One region of the Georgfuchsia toluolica genome, then DNA from elsewhere that is predicted to be linked to it. Evidence: predicted binding sites of a transcription regulator. Region 1 holds the regulator's gene; each other region holds the start of a gene.
The links. Region 1 encodes sigma-54, which starts transcription at its own class of promoters, with help from an activator protein. Its sites were predicted from a motif close to TGGCACNNTTCCTGCT; they were not measured.
Positions count from the first base shown of each region.

Region 2: K5E80_RS10495 (prepilin-type N-terminal cleavage/methylation domain-containing protein) is a predicted target of sigma-54. The motif match lies at 1,871-1,886, and genes of this name have one in related genera.
Region 3: glnA (type I glutamate--ammonia ligase) is a predicted target of sigma-54. The motif match lies at 1,696-1,711, and genes of this name have one in related genera.

Region 1 covers NZ_CAJQUM010000001.1:2,381,507-2,385,676, forward strand. The annotation lists gene recA (recombinase RecA) at 1-445, shown strand, start outside; gene K5E80_RS11255 (regulatory protein RecX) at 442-879, shown strand; gene lptB (LPS export ABC transporter ATP-binding protein) at 882-1,637, shown strand; gene K5E80_RS11265 (RNA polymerase factor sigma-54) at 1,656-3,104, shown strand; gene hpf (ribosome hibernation-promoting factor, HPF/YfiA family) at 3,115-3,435, shown strand; gene ptsN (PTS IIA-like nitrogen regulatory protein PtsN) at 3,487-3,945, shown strand; gene hprK (HPr(Ser) kinase/phosphatase) at 3,930-4,170, shown strand, end outside.
Region 2 covers NZ_CAJQUM010000001.1:2,231,093-2,235,262, forward strand. The annotation lists gene K5E80_RS10490 (monovalent cation:proton antiporter family protein) at 1-693, shown strand, start outside; gene K5E80_RS10495 (prepilin-type N-terminal cleavage/methylation domain-containing protein) at 1,133-1,834, opposite strand; gene K5E80_RS10500 (ATP-binding protein) at 2,020-3,744, shown strand; gene K5E80_RS10505 (adenylate/guanylate cyclase domain-containing protein) at 3,767-4,170, opposite strand, start outside.
Region 3 covers NZ_CAJQUM010000001.1:2,548,307-2,552,476, forward strand. The annotation lists gene K5E80_RS12110 (rhodanese-like domain-containing protein) at 1-353, opposite strand, end outside; gene K5E80_RS12115 (cation diffusion facilitator family transporter) at 418-1,599, shown strand; gene glnA (type I glutamate--ammonia ligase) at 1,776-3,188, shown strand; gene K5E80_RS12125 (hypothetical protein) at 3,476-3,895, shown strand; gene glnL (nitrogen regulation protein NR(II)) at 3,946-4,170, shown strand, end outside.

The DNA.
Region 1 (4,170 bases):
TAACCAGATCCGCATGAAAATCGGCGTCATGTTCGGCAACCCGGAAACCACCACTGGCGGCAATGCGTTGAAGTTCTACGCTACGATCCGCCTCGATATCCGCCGTACCGGTTCGATCAAGAAGGGTGACGAAATCATCGGCAACGAAACCCGTGTCAAGGTGGTCAAGAACAAGGTGGCACCGCCGTTCCGCGAAGCGCACTTTGATATTCTCTATGGCGAGGGAATATCGCGCACGGGCGAGGTCGTCGAGCTTGGCGTCGAACACAAGTTCGTCGAGAAATCCGGCGCCTGGTATGCCTACAACGGCGAAAAAATCGGGCAGGGCAAGGACAACGCGCGCGAGTATCTCAACGATCATCCGGAAATCGCCGCCGAGATCGAGAACAGGATTCGCGCCGCTGTCGGCGTCACCGCCCTGGCAGCCGCGCCCGTTACTGAATGAAGGAACTGCGCCAGCAGGCGATCCGCCTGCTCGCCCGACGCGAACACACCCATGCAGAGTTGCGCAAAAAACTTGAAGGCGAAGGCACGACCGCCGAAATCGACGCCGTGCTCGCCGATCTCGCCGGTTGCGGCTTGCTCTCGGATGAGCGTGCAACGGCCAGCTATCTGCGTGGCCACGGCGCACGCTTTGGTGCTGCCCGGCTCAAACAGACGCTGCGCGCCAAAGGTGTTGACGCCGACACCATCGCCGCAGGTTTGGAAAACGCGGAACTTCCGGGCGAACTCGAACGCGCCCGCGCCATCTGGCAGCGCAAGTTCCGCACTGCGCCGCGGGATCCGCACGAATGGGCGCGCCAGGTGCGGTTTCTGCAATCGCGCGGATTTTCCGTCGATGTCATACGCCGCTTGTTGAAGGGGCAGGATCCAGAGTGACCATGGAAGAAGCAAGCACGACGGCAGAAAAACCGGCAGCACGCTTGAGTGCCCACAATCTGCACAAAAAATATAAATCGCATCCGGTGGTCAAGGACGTGTCCTTCGATGTCAACGGCGGCGAAGTGGTCGGTCTGCTCGGCCCCAACGGCGCCGGCAAGACCACCTGCTTCTACATGATCGTCGGCCTGGTGGCGTCGGATGGCGGCGCCATTCATATAGATGATGCGGTATTGACGCATATGCCGATCCACCAGCGTGCCCGGCTTGGCCTGTCCTACCTGCCGCAGGAAAACTCGGTGTTCCGCCGCCTCACGGTGAGCGACAACATCCGCGCCATCCTGGAGTTGCAGAACCTCGACGAGCAGGAAGTCGAAGGTCGGCTCGATGGATTGCTGCAGGAATTGCACATCAGCCACATCAAGGACAACCGGGCAGCCTCACTGTCGGGCGGCGAGCGGCGCCGTGTTGAAATCGCCCGCGCCCTGGCCACCGAACCACGCTTCATCCTGCTCGATGAACCCTTTGCCGGCGTGGACCCGATTGCCGTGCTCGATATCCAGAAAATCATCGGCTTCCTGCGCAACCGAGGCATCGGCGTACTGATCACGGACCATAACGTGCGCGAAACGCTGGGGATTTGCGATCGCGCCACGATCATCAATGCCGGTGAAGTGCTTGCTTCTGGTCATCCCGAAGAAATCGTCCATAATGAAAACGTAAGAAAGGTGTATCTGGGCGAGCATTTCCGCATGTAGTGCTCCCCCCGCCAGGTTATGAAACAGACGCTACAACTCAGACTTTCCCAACACCTGGCCCTGACGCCGCAGCTGCAGCAGTCGATTCGGTTGCTGCAGTTGTCTACTTTGGATCTCAATCAGGAAATCGAACAATTCCTGATAGCCAACCCGTTGCTTGAGCGTGACGAGCCCAATACCGACGGCGCCGCCTTCGTGCCGGCACAAGAGGCAATGCCCTCGCTGCAATCGAGCGAACAGCCTCCCGCCGAAAGTTCCAACAATGGCGCCGATGACGGCGAGGACACGCCTTGGAGCAATGAAAGCTTTTCCGGCGGCTCGCCGCGCGATGCCAACGACGAGGACAACGATTTCGCCGAGACGCAGACGGCAGTGTCCAGCCTGCGCGATCATCTTCTGGCGCAGTTGGGCATGACGCAACTGTCTGATCGTGACCGCGGTTTCGTGCACTTCATCGTCGAGGCACTCGATGAGGATGGCTATCTGGCGCAGCCGCTGGAAGATCTGGTGGCGGTATTGCCGGAGGGCTTTTGCGAGTCCGAGGAGGAAGCCCTCGAGGAATTGCGGATTGCCCTGCGTCATGTCCAGAGTCTTGATCCTTCTGGCGTCGGTGCGCGCAGCCCGCGCGAATGCCTGGAATTGCAATTGCATAACCTCGATACTGACGATGAAACCAGGCCGCTGCGCGAACTGTCGCTGGCCATTGTCAGTCATCATCTCGACCAACTGGCGGCGCGCGATTTCACCCGCATCCGCAAGGCGCTCGGCTGCGGCGATGAAGACCTGCGCGCGGCGCATGCGCTGATTCTTTCGCTCAATCCGCGGCCCGGCGCGCAATATTCGGCCTCCGAGGCGCGCTATGTGACTCCCGATGTCATGGTCAAGAAGCTGCGCGGCAAATGGACCGCCAGCCTCAATCGCGAGGCCATGCCGCGCCTGCGCATCAATCGCATGTATGCCAACATCCTGCAGCGCAATCGTGGCAGCGGGCTGGCGGGGCAATTGCAGGAAGCGAAGTGGCTGATCAAGAACGTGCAGCAGCGCTTCGACACCATCCTGCGCGTGGCGCAGGCCATCGTCGACCGCCAGCGCGCATTTTTCGATCACGGCGAAGTGGCAATGCGCCCGCTCACATTGCGTGAAATCGCCGATGCCCTCAGCTTGCACGAATCGACCATCTCGCGCGTGACGACGCAGAAATACCTGTCCAGCCCGCGCGGAACGTTTGAACTCAAATATTTTTTCGGCAGTCACGTTGCCACCGACAGTGGCGGCGCGGCTTCCAGCACCGCGATCCGGGCGCTGATCAAGCAGTTGGTGAGCGCCGAGGACGGCCACAAGCCGCTCTCGGATGCCCGCATCGCGGAAATCCTCGGCGAGCAGGGAATCGTGGTGGCGCGGCGCACCGTCGCCAAGTACCGCGAGTCCCTGAGTATCCCGCCGGTTAACCTGCGCAAGTCGCTTTAAGGGAGTCATCATGAACATCAATATCACCGGACATCACATCGAAGTCACGCCTGCCATCCGCGACTATGCCACCTCGAAGCTGGATCGCGTCATCCGCCACTTCGATCACGTCATCAGCGTCCACGTCATTCTCTCGGTAGAAAAACTCTTGCAGAAGGCCGAGGTGACGCTGCATGTGAAAGGCAAGGACATCCACGCCTACGACACCGGCGCCGATTTGTATGCGTCGATCGACGCGGTTGCCGACAAACTGGTCCGCCAGGTGGTCAAGCACAAGGAAAAGGTGACCGACCATCCGCACGACAAGCTCGCACCAGAAGCCGGGGAATAAGCCGAATTGTCCGGGGTATACTGCGCCGTTTCTCATGGCCAACGCCTGCCGATGAACCAGATCGCGAAAATCCTGCCTGTCTCAAACATCGTTATCGATCTTGACGTCAGCAGCAAGAAACGCGCGTTTGAGCAGGCCGGATTGCTGTTTGAAAATCAGAACGGCATCGCCCGGGCGACGGTGTTTGAGGCGCTGTTCGCGCGGGAAAAACTTGCTTCAACCGGCCTCGGTCAGGGCATCGCGATTCCGCATGGCCGCATCAAGGGCCTCAAGGAAGCAGTGGGCGCCCTGTTTCGCCTCAAGGCTGCAGTGCCTTTCGATGCTCCCGACGGACTGCCGGTCAACCTGTTGTTCGTCCTGCTGGTGCCGGAAGCCGCCACCGAAAAACACCTGCATTTGCTGTCTGAACTGGCGCAGATGCTCTCCAGCAAGACATTCCGTGATCAACTGGCCGCCGCTCATGACGCAGCGGCCATCAAGGAGCTGATCGACCAATGCGTCGCCAACTGACCATCGCCGAGCTGTTCGATGAACGCCGCGACAAGCTGGCACTGACCCATATCTGCGGCGATCTCAATCGCTCCATCACCCTCGGCCATGAAAGCAGTTCGCCGGCCGATATCGTCGGGCACCTCAACCTGATCCACCCCGACCGCTTGCAGGTGATTGGCGCTCCCGAGTGGGCATGGGCAGAGAAACACCCGACCGAGCGGCTGCGTCGCCCGATCGAGGGGA
Region 2 (4,170 bases), 150 kb from region 1:
CAGTCAGGAATTTCTACGATTGGGCTCGATCTCGATCCGGAGCGCGTCCGCGATGCCGCTTTGGCCGGCGAAGCGGTGAGCTACGGCGATTGCGCGCGACGCGAAACCCTGATCGCGGCAGGCCTTGCCAGAGCGCATATCGTTGTGATTACCTTCGCCGATTGCGAAGCTGCACTGCGAGTGCTGTCGCACGTGCGCGAACTGCGGCCGGAAATTCCTGTGGTCGCGCGGGCGGCCGAAGAGCGCGATGTCGCGCGTCTCACCGCCGCCGGGGCGACCGAGGTGGTGCCGGAGGCCCTTGAGTCCAGCATCATGCTGGCGACACATACACAAGCCCTGCTCGGCATTCCCATGCACAAGGTCATCCGTCGCCTGCGCGAGGTTCGAGAACAACAGTATGGCCTGCTGCGTGGCTTCTTCCACGGCGCCAGCGATACCGGAGAGCATCTGTCCGATGACGATCAGCCGCGTTTGCATTCGATCATCCTCGGTCAGGGCGCCCATGCCATCGGCAAGAGCATGACGGAGTTGCAGCTTGATGCGCTGGGCTGCTCGATATCCGCGATACGCCGTCGCGGCGCCAGTGGCAGCCGCGGCATGAATGAGATTCTTATCGAAGGCGACGTGGTGGTGCTGCTGGGCGTCCCGACCGCGCTGACGGCGAGTGAAGAGAGATTGCTGACGGGGAAATAATAAGGTCCGCAAGTCCAAAGCATAAATTCCGTTCCGCCTGAGCTTGTCGAAGGCCATTGTGCTTCGACAAGCTCAACACGAACGGTATGAACGTAGCGCTGCCCCAGGCATTTCATCAACAGCCCGGCGCTGTTGTGCGTTCGGGAGTCATGAGCAAATGAACATGATTGGTCATCAGCATATAGGCGTGCAGCTCGCAGCATTGTCGGCAAACTCCTTGAGGGTGTTCAGGTAGAACTGGTAGTTTCCTTCGGAGTAAAAGCAGACCGAACGATTGTTGCCGCGCTGAATGATGTGCCAGGGAGAGATAGCCGTGTGCGGCGGGGCATGGCGGAACCCCTGAGAATTTCAAATTATCAGAAAATAATCGTGGTCTGTCCCCTATTTCTCTTGGAAATAAAAAAGCCCGCCGGAGCGGGCTTTTGAACATTGTTCCGTTTTACAGGGATTTACATATTGTGTAATAGTTCGTTCCCTTTTCATCGTACGCTGCAGGAGCGGCTACCCCATTTATCTGAGCCAGTGTAGCTGGCGTTGTAGCCCCGGTCTGCAATACTGCCCTGATGCTGCCTGTAGATGGATTACCGTCATCGAGTTGGTTGTCTATGGCAATCGCGGCTTTGTCCGGAATATTGGACTCGCAAATAATGGGGCCCTTGAAGCCAGTGCCGGCACCGGCCGCCGATTGGAATGCATCTTGACCGTTCATGATTCCCAATACGCCGCTATAGGCGTTTTGCGGCGGTCCATCCAGCAAATTACCGGTGATGAATCCCGCTTGCCGCAAATCGACCCAAAACGTATAGCATTCATTAGTGTCGCCAGAGTTAGAGGTAAACACACAATCTGCCCCGGCGGTGTTTATGACTCCATCATGGTCACCGATGATTTTCCCTGTTCCAAAAGCGGCGTTGCTGGTGGTCCAACGCGTCGTTCCTTCATCATCTCCTGGGAGTCTTTTATATCTATCCTGATACCCATAGATGGCAGTTGTAGTCGAAGTGAAATCATTGATCACGTTCTTGATCTTGGCGCTATTGATCAGCTCCTGCCCCTTGAGCACCCCGCCCAGCAGCAGGCCGATGATGACCAGCACGATGGCGATTTCGACCAGGGTAAAACCAGCTTGTTTGCGAGGCATCTTATTTCTCCTGTAGGTGTTGCCCGGCAGGAATATAGCAGAATCCATGCCACGCGGGAAATGCTGTTTAGGATGGCGATTGGCCCGCTAATCCGCGTGAGTTGTCCGGTTTGTGGACGGTGGTGTCATGAATTTGGCCATACTCCGCTCAGGCGGGATTTCGGCCCCGCGATTAGAATCGGCCCATGAATAGCGGCGGCGATCATTTTTCTTCTCCCAAGGCAGTGCAATGGCTCCTATCCCGCCGGCAATTCCTGCTGGTGTTGATGTTCGCCTTGTTGCATCTGCGCCTGATGCCCCTCATCCCGCCGCCCTATAACCGGGTGCCGCTGCTGCTGCATTTCGCACTGTTTCTGCTCTGGCAGCCCTTCATCAATGCCCAGTCGAGGGTGAGCGCGCTGCATCTGGTATGGATCGGCATCGGCATCGTCATCGCCCTGCTCGACGCGCCATCGGTACTGCTGGTCGTGTGGCTGATCCTGCTCGGCGGCATTGTCGGCGGGCGGATATTTTTCTTCAGCCAGGGCGGGGTCAAATGGTTCTATCTGATGTCCTTGTCTTATCTGATCGTGATGCTCCTGTTTCATGTGCTGCCCCGCATCATTCCCGGGTCGGTGGCGAACGAAGCGCTGCTGTCGTGGTTGGCGGATTATGGTGGGGCGATGCTGCTGGTATTCATGGTGTTGTTGCCGGAGGGAAGCGAGCAGGGTGCGCAACGTGAAGCCATCGATCTGGTGTACAGCCTGTTCGTCACCCTCATGTTGTCGGTACTGGTGCTGGGCAGCACATCATTGATGTTGCTGCGGCAGATCGACTACATCCAGGCACTGATAACCGTGATATTTACCGCCGCCGTCATGCTGTTGATAGCCAGCTGGCTGTGGAATCCGGTTGCCGGGTTTTCGCGCCTGGGCGCAATTGCCTCGCGTTACATGCTGTCCATCGGTTTGCCCTTCGAGAAATGGTTGCGCTCGCTGGCTGATCTGGCCGAAGAAGAAGAAGATCCGCATCGCTTCCTTGATCGCGCCTGCCATAGTCTGGTGGAGCAGCTGCCCTGGGTGGTGGCATGTTCGTGGTCTGTCGGTGCAGCCCGATCCGACACCAGGACAGGTATCGAAGCCGGTGGCGTGAAAACCGTGTTCCGGCAGGGAGAACTGGCGTTGACACTGGCAACTCAGCAGAAACTGCCGCCGGTCATGGTGTGGCATTTCAACCTGGTGACCCAATTGGTGGCGCGTTTTTACAGCGAGAAAAAAAGCAGTCGTCAATTGCGTGAGATGGCCTACATGCAGGCCGTCCATGAAACCGGGGCGCGTGTCACTCACGACGTCAAGAACCTGTTGCAATCGCTGCACTCGCTGCTGTTTGTAATCGGCAGCGCAGACGATGAAGCGAATCCCAAGGCCCAACCTCTGCTGCGCCGTCAACTGCCGCTGATTACCCAGCGCCTACAGCAGACGCTGGACAAGCTGCGTGCGCCTGATGATGCCAGGGAAGAGGAATCGATGACCGGCACAAGGTGGTGGCGCGAACTGAGCGCGCGTTATGAAGGACGCGACATTAGCTTTGAACTGCACGGCGACCCGGGCGGCAAGCTTCCCTCTGCATTATTTACCAGTGCCGCCGAAAATCTTCTGCAAAACGCCCTGGAGAAGCGCGCGGTCGAGCCGCACATCGACATCGTGATAGCGCTCGACATGCGTGGCACGCAGCCCGTCCTGTCGGTACGCGACAGCGGCTCGGCCCTGCCGGACGAACTGGCACGGGATATCTGTCTCCGCCCACTAGCTTCGGAAAACGGCTTGGGCATCGGCCTTTACCAGTTGGCACGGCTGGCGAACATGGCTGGTTATGCACTCGTGTTAAGCAGCAATCTTCCAGGGAAAGTTCTCTTCAGCCTGCGGTACTGATTCAAGGTTCAAGAGGCAAGACTCAAGATAGAAGCTTGAACCCTGTATCTTGAGCCTTGCCCTTACTTTTTCGCCCGACCAGCTTGTACACCGACATGCTGCTGATGCCTTTTAGATTGATCATTTCCGGTTTTTCGAACTCGAACCGCTCATGCAGCAGGCGCCAGGTCTTGCTGTCGCAATGGATCGTGTTCGGCGCGCCTTCGGCGGTGATGCGGCTGGCAATGTTGACGGTGTCGCCCCACAAATCGTAGATGAATTTTTTCTTGCCCACCACGCCGGCGATGACCGGTCCGCTGCCGATGCCGATGCGCATTTTGAGGGGGGAGGAATTAACCATGAAATCGCGATGCAGCAGATGGCGCATTTCCATCGCCATGTCCGCAATCTTGTCGGCGTGATCCTCCGTGCCGTCCGTGATGCCTC
Region 3 (4,170 bases), 170 kb from region 1:
CATGGCGTGATGCCGGCTTCGGTGGCGGCCTTGGCGGCGGCGCTGGAACGTGCCCCGGAGCGGCAAATGAAGAACAGCGCCCCGTGGTTGCTGCCCGTGGCCCGCTGCAGGTCGGCGATGAAACTGGCATTCGGCACGCCGCCGGGATAACGCTGCCACTCGACCTCGATCGCGTCAGGCACGCGTCCAACCCAGGCCAGTTCCGCCGCAGTCCGCACATCAACCAGGCGTGCACTCTCGTCGAGTTGCAGAATTTCGGCGACTTCCTTCGGCGTCAATGCGCCCGCATAAGGCAACCCCAGATCGCTGGCGCGCTTCTTGGCGACGGCAAGTAGGTCATCGAGTCGGCTCATGGAATTTGTCTCCGGTACAAGAGTTGGCAAGGCTAAAATCAAGGTTTCCAGTATAGCTGCCATTATGAGCGACGACCACGCCCACTTTCATCACACGCGCAGCAGCGACGATGATCGTTCTGCCGTCGGGCGACGTATTACCTGGACCAGCGTGGTGGTTAACATCGTGCTGACCGCGATGCAGTTGGTGATCGGCTTTATCGCGCATTCGCAAAGCCTGATGGCGGATGCCATGCACACATTGGCGGATGTGGTCTCCGACGGATTTGTGTTGTTCGCGATTCGCAGCGGTTCCAAGGCGGCCGATGCCGATCATCCCTATGGCCATGGCCGGGTCGAAACGGCGGCATCGCTGATGCTGGGGCTGGTTCTGTTTGCCACCGGCGCCGGCATCCTGCTTTCTGCCGCAAGCCGATTGCAGAATCTGGGCAATGTGCCTATGGTCGGTGTTGCGGCAATGTGGGCGGCCATCGTTACCCTGATCGGCAAGGAACTGCTTTTCCGCTACATGCTGCGCGCCGCGCAGCGGCTGCGCTCGCCAATGCTGGTGGCGAATGCCTGGCATGCGCGCGCCGATGCGCTGTCGTCATTGGTCGTGGCGGCAGGGGTCGGCGGAGCGCTGGCGGGGTTCCGCTTTGCCGATGCCCTGGCGGCGGTCGTCGTCGGTGCCATGGTCATCAAGTCCGGACTCGGCTTTGCCTGGAGCGCGATCCTGGAACTGATCGACACCAGCCTCAGCGCGGACGAAGTCGATGGCATTCGCGCCTCCATCAGGGCTACGCCCGGCGTACGCGGCTTGCATGAGTTGCGCACGCGGCGCATGGGGCACCAGTCCCTGGTCGATGCCCATATCCAGGTATCGCCGCGCATCAGCGTCTCAGAAGGACATCACATCGCCGAATCGGCACGCCAGCGCGTGCTCGACCATCATCCCGAAGTACTTGACGTCATGGTGCACATTGACGCCGAGAACGATTTCGATCCGTCCCTGCGCGGCGGCAAATTCCCCGGCCGCGAAGTGCTGGTGGGTCAGTTGGAGTCGATGCTCGGCGAAGATCTCGCACAATTCGAAAAAATCGTGCTCCATTTTCTTGGCCAGCAGGTGGAAGCAGAGGTTTTTCTATCGGTGCGGATGGCGCACGATCTGGAATACTTGGGCAAACTGGAAGCTCGTCTCGCCAAATGTTTGCCTGAGAACGAATGGTTCCACAGCATCACGCTGAACCATACAATTGCACCAAAATAGTGCCGACAACACCAATGTGCCCTGCTTTGGTGCTTTGATGCAGGCATGACGCGCGAAATCGTCTTGTGGCACAATTACCTGCGGCCTGTCGTGCTCTGGCACAAAATCTGCTAAAAAGCCGTAGCATTTTCATTCCATTCACGGCTTAACCGAAAACACGTTCAGGAGAACACGCAATGACGACGCCTCAAGACGTACTCAAACTGGTCAAGGAACAGGAAGTCAAGTTTGTCGACTTTCGCTTTACCGACACCCGCGGCAAGGAACAGCACGTTGGCGTGCCGATCAAGGCTTTCGGCTTGGAGAAATTCGAAGAGGGCCATGCTTTCGACGGCTCGTCGATTGCCGGCTGGAAGGGGATCCAGGCGTCGGACATGCTGCTGATGCCGGATGCCGCCACCGCTTACATCGATCCCTTCATGGATGAGACTACGCTGGTGCTGACCTGTGACGTGGTCGAACCCTCCGACGGCAAGGGCTATGATCGCGATCCGCGCTCCATCGCCAAGCGTGCCGAGGCATACCTGAAATCTTCCGGCATCGGCGACACCGCCTACTTTGGTCCCGAACCCGAATTCTTCATCTTCGACTCGGTCGAGTGGAAGATCGACATGTCCGGTTCCTACTGCAAGGTATTCTCGGAAGAAGCCGCCTGGGCTTCGGCCGAGAAGATCGAAGGCGGCAACGTCGGTCACCGTCCCGGCGTCAAGGGTGGCTATTTCCCGGTGCCCCCGGTCGACAGCCTGAATGACATCCGTGCCCAGATGTGTCTGGCGCTGGAAGCCTGCGGCGTTGAAGTGGAAGTGCACCACCATGAAGTTGCGACTGCGGGCCAATGCGAAATCGGCACCAAGTTCGGCCCCCTGGTGCAACGCGCCGACCACACTCAGGTGCTCAAGTACATCATCCATAACGTGGCCCACAGCTATGGCAAGACTGCGACCTTCATGCCCAAGCCCATCGTTGGTGACAACGGTTCCGGCATGCATGTGCACCAGTCGATCTGGAAAGGCGGCAAGAACCTGTTTGCGGGCAACGGCTACGCCGGCCTGTCGGAAATGGCGCTCTATTACATCGGCGGCATCATCAAGCACGCCCGCGCCCTGAACGCCATTACCAATCCGCTCACCAACTCCTACAAGCGTCTGGTGCCCGGTTTCGAAGCTCCGGTCAAGCTGGCTTACTCGGCCCGCAACCGCTCCGCTTCGATCCGCGTGCCCTACGTCACGTCCGACAAGGCGCGCCGCATTGAGGTGCGCTTCCCTGATCCGGGCGCCAACCCCTATCTTGCCTTCACCGCGATGATGATGGCCGGCCTTGATGGCATCCAGAACAAAATCCACCCAGGCGATCCCGCCGACAAGAACCTGTACGACCTGCCGCCCGAAGAAGACGCGAAGATCCCGACCGTCTGCTCCAGCCTCGAGCAGGCGCTCGATTATCTCGCCAACGACCACGAGTTCCTGACCCGTGGCGGTGTGTTCAGCAAGGAAATGATCGATGCTTACATTGAGCTCCGAATGGAAGAGGTTACCCGCTTCCGCATGACCACTCACCCGCTCGAATACGAGATGTACTACAGCATCTAACGCGCATGGTCGCCAGCGCCATCCTTGGTGATGAAAATGCGCGAAAGACAAATCGAAGCCCCTCACCCAATCCCGCCCCGGGGCGGGGTTACCGATTTGCTCGCTGCGCTCGATAGTCACAATGCGCGCCGTTTTTACTTTTTCACACTAGAACCTAACTTCGCACTTCTCAAAGCGGGGCAAACCTGGCGTTTGCCCCGTCTTTTTTTTTCGCCTACACTTCACCTTCCTCAGGCATCATGCGACCCATGCTCAAAGCAACTCTGCAGATCTTGGTGATGATTTCGTTGACGAGCCCAATCGGGGCGAGCGCAAGCACGCTCTATCGCTGCAAGGATGAGTTCGGGCATGCCACTTATACGAATTACAAGGCCGACAATCGCAAATGCACGGTGTTGTCGCACGACGAAACACGCAGCAGCAGATCTGCTTCAAAGTCGGGCGGCAACACCAACGGCAAGGCCTCTCCCGCAGACTTTCCCAAGGTGGCGGGGGAGACGCAAAAAAACCGGGATAGCGATCGCCGCTACATCCTCGAACAGGAATTGGCGGCTGAGCAGAAACACCTTGAGGAAGCGCGCAAGTCGCTTACCGAACAGCCTTCCGGGGCGGGGTTGAACAGGCACAACCCATCCGTGATCGTATCGCACTGCATGAACGCAACCTGGATGCCTTGCGGCGCGAGATTTCCAATCTCAAATAAATAACCGCGCGTGCGAGCAACATAAATGGCTCGCTTTTTGCTGATCAAGGCGCCATGAACTCTTCCGAGAGACACTCGCCCCAGCAGCTGGCATTCAGCGGACTCGACCTACTGTCTTCCGCCGTCGTCGTGCTCGATGAGCGCGAACTCATCAGGCATATGAATCCGGCCGCCGAAAATCTCTTCGCCGTGGCGCAGCGCGCCTGGCTGGGGCATCCGCTGGCCCAGTTGCTGGGATCGTCGAAAGTGCTGGTGGCGGCGCTGGAAAATGTGCTGAAA